One region of the Comamonas sp. AG1104 genome, then DNA from elsewhere that is predicted to be linked to it. Evidence: predicted binding sites of a transcription regulator. Region 1 holds the regulator's gene; the other holds the start of a gene.

The links. Region 1 encodes HrcA, which represses chaperone genes, less so after heat shock. Its sites were predicted from a motif close to TTAGCACTCNNNNNNNNNGAGTGCTAA; they were not measured.
Region 2: a site for HrcA is predicted at 2,448-2,474, ahead of rpoH (RNA polymerase sigma factor RpoH). Genes of this name have one in related genera too.

The regions. Positions count from the first base shown of each region.
Region 1 is NZ_QQAS01000002.1:393,222-398,068, reverse strand. Features, by position in the region: gene DFO48_RS06475 (CHASE2 domain-containing protein) at 1-1,650, shown strand, start outside; tRNA gene DFO48_RS06470 (tRNA-Arg) at 1,704-1,780, opposite strand; tRNA gene DFO48_RS06465 (tRNA-Ile) at 1,897-1,973, opposite strand; gene hrcA (heat-inducible transcriptional repressor HrcA) at 2,026-3,033, opposite strand; gene DFO48_RS06455 (NAD kinase) at 3,063-3,962, shown strand; gene recN (DNA repair protein RecN) at 3,965-4,847, shown strand, end outside.
Region 2 is NZ_QQAS01000003.1:21,579-26,425, forward strand. Features, by position in the region: gene DFO48_RS08600 (IlvD/Edd family dehydratase) at 1-233, opposite strand, end outside; gene DFO48_RS08605 (tripartite tricarboxylate transporter substrate binding protein) at 345-1,358, shown strand; partial or broken gene DFO48_RS25595 (LysR family transcriptional regulator) at 1,412-1,549, shown strand; gene DFO48_RS08610 (LysR substrate-binding domain-containing protein) at 1,637-2,329, shown strand; gene rpoH (RNA polymerase sigma factor RpoH) at 2,506-3,450, shown strand; gene DFO48_RS08620 (tripartite tricarboxylate transporter substrate binding protein) at 3,593-4,591, shown strand; gene DFO48_RS08625 (sterol desaturase family protein) at 4,841-4,847, shown strand, end outside.

The DNA of each region.
Region 1 (4,847 bases):
CGCCAGAACAGCCTGGGCTCGCCGTTCACCACCTACTCCTATATCGACATCCTGCGCGGCAATATCCCAGCGGTCGCTTTTCGCGGCAAATACGTGCTGATTGGAGCCACTGCCGCAGGTCTTGGCGAAAAATTCACAGCCCCCATCGGCTTTGATGCGCGCCTGATCTCGAATGTGGAAATGCTGGGCCATGTGCTCAACGGCATCCTTCAGGACACACATCTGGAGCCAGCCTCTGCCACGCTCAACCGCAGCCTCAATCTGTTGCCCGTGCTGCTGGGCCTGCTGGCTCTGGCCTGGCTCGGCCCTTCTGGCGGGCTGATTTCCAGCATCCTGCTGGCCTTGCTCAGTCTGTCGATAGCCGGTTTGGCACCACGTTGGGGCCATGTGCAGACAGCCCCCGCTGCGGCACTGCTGAGCCTGTCGCTTGCCTACCCGCTCTGGAGCTGGCTGCGCCTGCGCGCCGCCACACGCTTTCTGGCTCTGGAGCTGCGCGATCTGCAAGGCCAGGTCCTGCCCGCGCCCTCGCTCAAGAGCGATGCATTCGATCAGCGGATCGACGCTGTGGAGCAAGCCTCGCGCCAGCTGCGCGCATTGCATCATTTCGTCAGCGAAAGCCTGCGCCAGCTTCCCTCGGCCACTTTTGTCTGCGACCGCGAAGGACTGCTGCTGCTTGCCAACACGGCCGCGCACCGCTATATCGAAAGCCTGGGGCACAAACTCCAGCAGGGCGACGATCTGGTCGCCCTGCTCCACGGCCTGAACAGCGCCAGCAGCGACGGCGGCCGCGCTGCCAGCAGCACACCACTGCTCACGCACAGTGCATTGCAGCAAGCCACTCTGTCACGCCAGAGCGAAGGACGCGACACCCAGGGCCGCCACTTGATGTTGCTGAGCCAGAGCTTCGAGGCGCCGCCCACCACGGGCTGGCTCATCACCCTGGTCGACATCAGCGACCTGCGCAGTGCACAGGCCCAGCGCGACCAGGCCATGCAGTTCATCTCCCACGATATCCGTGCCCCGATAGGCTCCATCATCACATTGCTGGAGATGCAGCGCACAGGCAAGCGCATCGAGTCGCAAGATGCACTGCTTGACCGCATTGAGGGCTATGCCCAGTCGTCTCTTGAGCTGGCAGACGATTTCGTGCATCTGGCCAGAGCCCAGCAACAGCAATACCGCAGCGAGGTCCTGGATCTGGGTCTGCTGGCGGATCAGGCCGTCTCGGATTGCTGGACCCTTGCCCAGCAGCAGAACATGCAACTGGCGTTCGAGCTGCCGGATGCCGAAGCCTGCGTGCATGGCGACCCCGGTCTGCTGCACCGCGCCGTCATCAATTTGCTGACCAATGCCATCAAGTACGGCAAGCCGCAAGATACCGATGCCAGCGCCCTTGTGGAAATCCGTATTGCTGAGCAAGGCAGCCGATGGGGCATTGCAGTGCGCGATCACGGCCCCGGCATGGATGAGGAGTCGCTGACCAGGCTCAGCCAGCCCTTCGAGCGCCTGCAGCAGCACCAGCGCATGGATGGCGTGGGCCTGGGCCTGGCCTTCACGCGCACCGTGGCACAGCGTCATGGCGGCAGCCTGCAGATAAGCAGCCAGCTGGGCCAAGGCAGCAGCTTCACATTGCTGATACCCAAAGCCTGAGCCCAGAAACGAAAAAGCCTCAGAACTTTTCAGTTCTGAGGCTTGACGTTTTTTGGTGCGGCTGGCAGGAATCGAACCCACGACCCCTTGGTTCGTAGCCAAGTACTCTATCCAGCTGAGCTACAGCCGCAACAGGGTTGTATTCTAGCAGTGCAAAAACGGCTCTCTGACCAAATCGACAACTTTTTCGCGTTCATACAAAGAAAAAGCCTGCCATCGATGAAGACGGCAGGCTTTCATGCAGCTTGGTAGGGCGTGGCGGACTTGAACCGACGACCAAAGGATTATGAGTCCTCTGCTCTAACCAACTGAGCTAACGCCCCAACACTGACAACAGCCGTGGCTGCCACCAGAAAAACTTCGCCATTGTAGGGCCTAACGCTTGTGGCTCAGAGCATTGCTCACCAGTTTGGATGTGATATCGACAATCTGGATCATCTTGTCGTAGTGCATGCGCGTGGGGCCGATGACCCCCAAGGTACCGACCACCTTGCCGTCGAGTTCATAGGGAGCACTCACTACGGACAGATCTTCAAACGGTACGGTCTGGCTCTCGCCGCCGATATAGATGCGCACGCCATCGGCCTGATTGGAGAAGTCCAGCAACCTGAGGATTTGCGTTTTCTGCTCGAACAGGTCGAAAGCGCGGCGCAGATTGCCCATGTCGCTGGAAAAATCGCTCACGGACAGCAGATTGCGCTCGCCGGCGATCACCACATCCTCGCGATCATGGTTGCTCATGACCTCAGTGCCTACATTCACCGCCGCCTGCATGAGGCTGGCAACCTGACCCCGCAATTGCTCCACCTCGGTTTGCAGCCGCGAGCGCACCTCCTCCATTGTCAAACCGGCGTAATGGTGATTGAGGAAATTCGAGGCTTCTATCAGTTGCGAGGACTCGTAATCCACATCCGTGAAGATCACACGGTTTTGCACATCGCCTTCGGGCGAGACGATGATGACCAGAAAGCGCCGCTCCGACAGGCGCACGAACTCGATATGCTTGAAGACGGAGCTGCGACGCGGCACCATGACCACACCCACGAACTGGGAGAGGTTGGATAGCAGATTGGCCGCATTGGCAATCACCTTCTGCGGCTGTTCAGGCATCAGGCCGGGCGTTACAAGATCGCTGCGATCCACTGTCAGCATGGTGTCGACAAACAGGCGGTATCCCCTGGCTGTCGGCACGCGGCCTGCCGATGTGTGAGGGCTGATGATCAGACCCATCTCTTCCAGGTCGGCCATCACATTGCGTATGGTGGCAGGCGACAATTCAAGCCCGGATGCACGTGAAAGAGTGCGCGAGCCGACTGGTTGACCGTCAGCGATGTAACGCTCGATCAGCGCTTTGAGCAATAACTTGGCACGTTCGTCGAGCATGATTTCATTTTAATGATGTAATTTCCCAGATGACATCCACGTTCCACCATATTGCCCTGATCGGCAAGTACCACACACCCGCAGCAGGCGTTCCGTCCGATGCAGCCAGCGAAGCGCTGCAACGGATTGCCGGTTACGTGCGCAGCCTGGGTTGTGAGGTGATTCTGGATACCCAGTCCGCCATCTACGCGGGCCTGCCCGATTACCCGAGCATGGACGTGGACGGCCTGGGAAGGCATTGCGACCTCGGCCTGGTGGTGGGCGGCGACGGCACCATGCTGGGCGTGTGCCGCCATCTGGCGCGCTATGGCACGCCGCTGGTCGGCATCAACCAGGGGCGCCTGGGTTTTGTCACCGATATCGCCCTGGATGAATTCGAAGCCTCCATCACGCCCATACTGCAGGGCGAGTACGAGGAAGACGAACGCACCCTGATGAATGCTCGCGTCATGCGCGACGGCCAGTGCGTGTTTGAAGCCCAGGCCATGAATGATGTGGTGGTCAACCGTGGCTCGACCTCGGGCATGGTGGAGCTGCGCATTGAGGTCGGCGGCAGCTTTGTCTCCAACCAGCGCGCGGACGGCTTGATCGTAGCCACCCCCACGGGCTCCACCGCCTATGCGCTATCGGCCGGCGGCCCCATGCTGCACCCTTCGATTCCGGCCTGGGTGATGGTGCCCATAGCGCCGCACAACCTCTCCAATCGCCCCATCGTGCTCTCCGACGCCCAGGAAGTGACTATCGAGGTGGTGGGCGGCCGAGGCGACGCCAGCGCGAACTTTGACATGCAGTCACTGAAATCGCTGCAGCATGGCGACCGCATCCTGGTGACGCGCGCCGATCACAGCGTGCACTTTCTGCACCCCAAGGGCTGGAATTACTTCGACACCCTGCGCAAAAAGCTGGGCTGGAACGAGGGAGGCGTCTGACCATGGCCTTGAAGCGCATCGTCCTGCGGGACTTTGTGATTGTCCAGTCACTCGATCTGGACTGGCAGACCGGCTTCACGGTGCTGACCGGCGAAACCGGGGCCGGCAAATCCATCATGCTCGACGCTCTGCAACTGGTGCTGGGCGCACGAGCCGATGCACAGGTGGTGCGCGAAGGCTGCCCTCAGGCCGATATTTGCGCAGAGTTCGATTGCCCACCCCATCTTCATGAGTGGCTGGAAGAGTCGGGTTTTGCGCAGGAACAGGATTTGCTGCTGCGCCGCGTCATTGACAGCCTGGGCCGCAGCCGTGCCTGGATCAACGGATCGCCCGCCACGGCCACGCAGCTGCGCCATCTGGGCGATCAGCTGATCGACATTCACGGCCAGCATGCCTGGCAAAGCCTGACCCGCCCGGACGCAGCACGCGCCATGCTGGATACCTACGGCGGCATTGAAACGACCCAGCTCAAATCGCTTTGGCAGGACTGGCGCCAGAATCATCAGGCTCTGGAGCAGGCGCTCTCGGCCCAGGACAATCTGCAGCGCGAACGAGAGCGCCTGCAATGGCAGATTTCCGAACTGGACAAGCTGTCGCCGCACGCCGAAGAGTGGGATGAGCTCAATGCCCAGCACACACGTCTGTCACACGCGCAGACCCTGATGGACTCGGCCCAGTCCTGCCTGCAACTGCTGGAGGATGACGATGCGGGAGCGGCCACCCCCTTGGGCAGGGCCCACCACATGCTGCAGGACCAGGAGCACCTTGAGCCCGAGTTTCAGAGCATTGCCGACGTACTGGGCTCCTGTGTGGCCCAGTTGCACGATGCCCGTCACTCGCTGCAGGCCTATCTGCGCCGCGCCGATCTGGACCCCGAGCTGCTGG
Region 2 (4,847 bases), on a different contig from region 1:
GCCTCGATCAATTGCGGCATGTTTCCGTGACAAGGGTTGTAGGAGCTGCCTGTGTTCGTGATACCGATCACGGGTCTGTCCAGCGCCTTGTCGGTATAGCCCGCTCCTTTGATGAAGGCCTTGCGCAAAAAAAGAGAGAAGCCGCGATCACCGTAGTTGGTGAGTCCTTTGGAAATTCCGCTCGAAGCGGCTTCCGGATGGATCGTGGCTTGCTGGTCTGGCTTGTTCGTCATGGGAGGGTTAACCATTGTTGATGCACTGATTATTAATAATATTATTGATTAGAAGAAAAATCGAGCGCTCGAACAAGAAAGCGCATACCTGAAAACCCTAAAGGAGACTTCATGAAACCCACACAACTCGCCAATCCGGCCATGCGCCGCCGCAAGCTCCTTAGCTTGGTTGCAACAGCCCTCGTTGCATCTGGCGTATCTGGAGCAGCCAGTGCGCAGACTGATTACCCCAACAAACCCGTGAGGCTTGTGGTTCCCTATGCTCCAGGCGGAGCGACGGATGTCATCGGCCGCGTTCTTGCCAGGCAGCTTTCAGACGCGCTTGGGCAGCAGTTCGTCGTCGACAATCGCGCCGGAGCTGGCGGCAGCCTTGGCGCAGGTCAAGTCGCTAAATCACCCGCCGATGGCTACACCTTGCTGATGGGGGCATTCACAAGCCACACCATCAATGCAGCGCTGACGCCTGCGGCGACTCCTTTTGACATCCATAAGAGCTTCTCTCACATCTCGGTCGTAGGCACCGTTCCGCTGGTATTTGTGGTCAATCCCAGTGTTCAGGCGAAATCCGTCAGGGAACTGGTGGCCCTTGCCAAAACCAGCCCCGGCAGCGTCACGTTCGCATCCGCAGGCAATGGCTCGCCTCAGCATCTCTCGATCGAGATGTTCAAGCGTCAGACACAGGTTGAAGTCGTGCATGTGCCCTATAAAGGCAGCGGACCCGCTCTTTCCGATCTGCTCGGCGGTCAGGTCAATGCAATGATTGACACCGTTCCTGCCGCACAGAGTCAGATCAAGGCAGGCAAGCTCCGCGCTCTGGCCACAACGACCAAAGAACGTGTTGCCTCGATTCCAGACATCGCTACTGTCGTGGAAGCTGGATTTCCAGACATGCAGGTCAGCTCCATGTTTGCACTCTCGGCTCCTGCCGGAACGCCAGTTGCAGTCATTCAGAAGATCAATTCAGCGCTGAAAGTGATTCTGTCCAAGCAGGATGTCAAGGACTCCATGCTCGCCCAGGGCACTATTGCCACCTACAGCACGCCGGACGAGTCGGCCAAGATCATCAACGCCGAGTACGCCAAGTGGGCCCGGCTGATCAAAGACAGCGACATCAAGGCTGAATAAGCGAAGGTAGCGGAGCTCCAGGACGCTGCAGCTCCGCTACCTATACTGCGGTGGTGCAAGCCAACCTATCAACCAAAGACCTGAGAGCGGTAGTAGCCCTGAGCCAGACCAAGAGCTTTGGCCAAGCCGCCCTCCAGGTTCACCTCTCCCAGTCCGCGCTGTCGGCTCTGATTGCGCGTGTAGAAGCCCAGATCGGAGCAAGACTGTTTGAGCGCACCACTCGCGCCGTCGAGCTGACCGATGCGGGCCATGTCTTTATCGCCCATGCCCAGGAGATCTTGCGCGATACGCAGCGTGCCTTGCGCGCCGTGACGGACACCGTACAGCTCAGAACTGGTTCGGTGACGGTTGCTGCACTTCCCTCTCTGGCCGCCTCGCTGTTGCCAAAGGTCTTTGCCGAATTCACGCGGATCCACCCCGGGGTGCGCCTTGCCTTGCTTGATACCTTGTCGGGCCCGGCGTTTGATCTCGTTCGTGATGGCAAGGTCGACTTTGCGCTCACTGCAGCCGATCCCAAACAGGAAGACCTCGCCTATGAGCAATTGATGGAGGACCAGTTCTTTCTCATCTGTCCCGATGACCATCCTCTATCAAAGCAGACAGGTCCGATCGCAATCGAGAACACCTTGGACTATCCGCATGTCTCCATGCCCAGCTCTGCCAGCGTGCGCCAGTACATTGATGCGGATCTGCTCTCCAAAGGGCTTTACTTCGCTCCTGTCTTTGAAGTTGACCATATTGCGACCATCGGAGCCTTGGTCAGCGCTGGTCTGGGCATCAGCGCACTGCCCGAAACAGCCATATCGCTGCTACAGGCCGACCGCCTTGCGCAGATTCCTTTGTCGGCCCCTGGAATTCAACGTCCTTTGGGCATGGTGATGCGCCGCCATGCACCTCGAAGCTCGGCGGCCAGGAAATTAGAGACATTAATCAGAGCGAGCCTGCACAACCTGGCCTCTCATTCCAGCTAGAGCACTGCTCCGGATGCCGGGAAAGGCAGAGGTCGAAGGGCATGTAAAAAATTTCCCGCTGTTCGATACGAGCCACGTGCGCCACCAAAAACCAACAAAAACTGTGGGAACTTTGTCTTTAGCACTCCCTCTAACGGAGTGCTAATATGAAGATCATGGAAGAAAGGAAACCTGCAATGAAAACTGCCTCCGGCTCCATTGCTACTGCCTTGGCGCCCGCGAACCCCTGGGCGCTGGTACCTCCGCTGGGCAACCTGGATGCCTATATCTCGGCGGTCAATCGTATGCCAATGCTCACCCTTGAGGAAGAGCAGGACTACGCTCGCAAGCTCAAAGAACACAATGATCTGGACGCCGCCGGGCGTCTGGTGATGTCCCACCTGCGTCTGGTTGTCTCCATCTCGCGCCAGTACCTGGGTTATGGCCTGCCTCACGGCGACCTGATTCAGGAAGGCAATGTGGGCCTGATGAAGGCTGTCAAACGCTTCGACCCCGATCAGGGCGTGCGTCTGGTCAGCTACGCCATGCACTGGATCAAGGCGGAAATCCACGAGTACATTCTGAAGAACTGGCGCATGGTCAAGGTCGCCACGACCAAGGCCCAGCGCAAGCTGTTCTTCAATCTGCGCTCGATGAAGCATGACCTGAAGTCCGATGCTGCCATGGCGGACGAAGAGCTGGCCCTGCGCGAGACCCTGACCTTGAACGAAATTGACGCGGTCGCTGCAAAGCTCAACGTCAAGCGCGAGGAAGTCATCGAGATGGAAACCCGTCTGGCCGGTGGCGATGTGCTGCTGGATCCCTCTCCCAGCGATGATGGAGAACAGGCCTTCGGCCCTATCGCCTACCTGGCTGATGCCAGTCACGAGCCTACAGCCATGCTCGAATCGCGCCAGCGCGATCATCTGGCAACCGATGGCTTGGTCATGGCTCTGGAAGGCCTTGATGACCGCAGCCGCCGCATCGTTGAAGAGCGCTGGCTCAAGGTCAATGACGACGGATCTGGCGGCATGACGCTGCATGAGCTGGCTGCCGAATACGGTGTGAGTGCCGAGCGCATTCGCCAAATTGAGGTAGCCGCCATGAAAAAGATGAAAAAAGCGCTGGCCGAGTTTGCGTAAACGCCAACTTGCGCTCCAAGCCTTTAAAAGGCTGAAATGCTGAACCTCGAACCCGGATAATTTCCGGGTTTTTTATTTTTCGGCATTGATGCATGTTCTCATGTGCACCGATCGCCTATCAAGAATTCAAAAGAGACCTGCCATGCCTATTCGCACTTCGCGCATCTTGAAGAACCTGTCCCGCCGCAGCCTGGTTGCTGCAGGAGTCGCCATGGGGGCGACAGCAATGGCTCCGGCCGTCCTGGCAGCCGACAACTGGCCCGACAAGCCCCTGCACCTGATCGTGGGCTTCCCCGCAGGCTCCTCGCCTGATCTGACGGCCCGCGCGTTGGCCGAGCCATTGGAGAAGAAGCTGGGTCAGACCATCATCGTGGAAAACCGCGTGGGTGCTGGCGGCAATATCGCCGGAGAATATGTGGCCAAGGCAGATGGCTACACCTTCAGCGTGATGATCAACGGCAATATGACCATTGCCAAGATGCTCAACCCAGCCGTGCGCTATGACCCTATCAAGGACCTACAGCCCGTGAGCCTGATCGGCGTGGCTCCGCTGGTACTGGTGGCCCCTGCGTCGGCCCCACAAGGCAAGGCCTTTATGGAAGCGGCTGCCAAGGCTGGCGACAAATGGAGTTATGGCTCGCCCGGTGTCGGCACCGTGGGCCATCTGGGCATGGAACTGCTCAAGAGCCGCTCGGCCATCAAGGCCGTGCACGTGCCCTATACCGGCTACCCCCAAGTGTTCAACGGCATTCAGGGCGGCGATTTGAAGCTGTCCATGCTCCCTCCGGCACTGGCCATGGCACAGATTCAGGCCGGCAAGCTGCACGGCATCGGCGTGACCTCTGCAGCACGCAGCCCGCTGGCTCCCGGTCTTCCCAGCCTCAAAGAGCTCGGCGTCAACAACTTTGATCTGGAAATCTGGAACGCCGTGGCTGCGCCCAGATCCATGCCCAAGGCCCATGTGGACAAGCTGGCGGCCGCCGTCAGCGAGATCGTGCGTACGCCCGAGATGCGCCAGAAGCTGTCCATGCAAGGCTGGCAAGCCGTGGGCAGCTCGCCCGAAGGCCTGAGCAACCGTATCCAGCAGGATGTGAAGGCGCTGGGCACCATCATTCGCGAGCAGGGCATCACGGCGCAGTAAACACGCCCCCTGAGCCGCTTTGCGGCTTCCCCCGAGGGGGGACGACAGCCTCGCTGCGCGGCGGCGCTTGCTCGCTGTCACGCAGATGACGTGCGCCAGTTTTCCTCCATCCCACACGCTGAAGCCACTCCGGGTATCAACGAGAGCTACTGCGGCGTCCTTTATCATGCGCCCGACAGGCATGGGTTTACGCTATGCCGTCGGGCGCATTGTTGTATCTAGGGCAGCGCCACCGCTTTTGGAGCCTTCATGGACG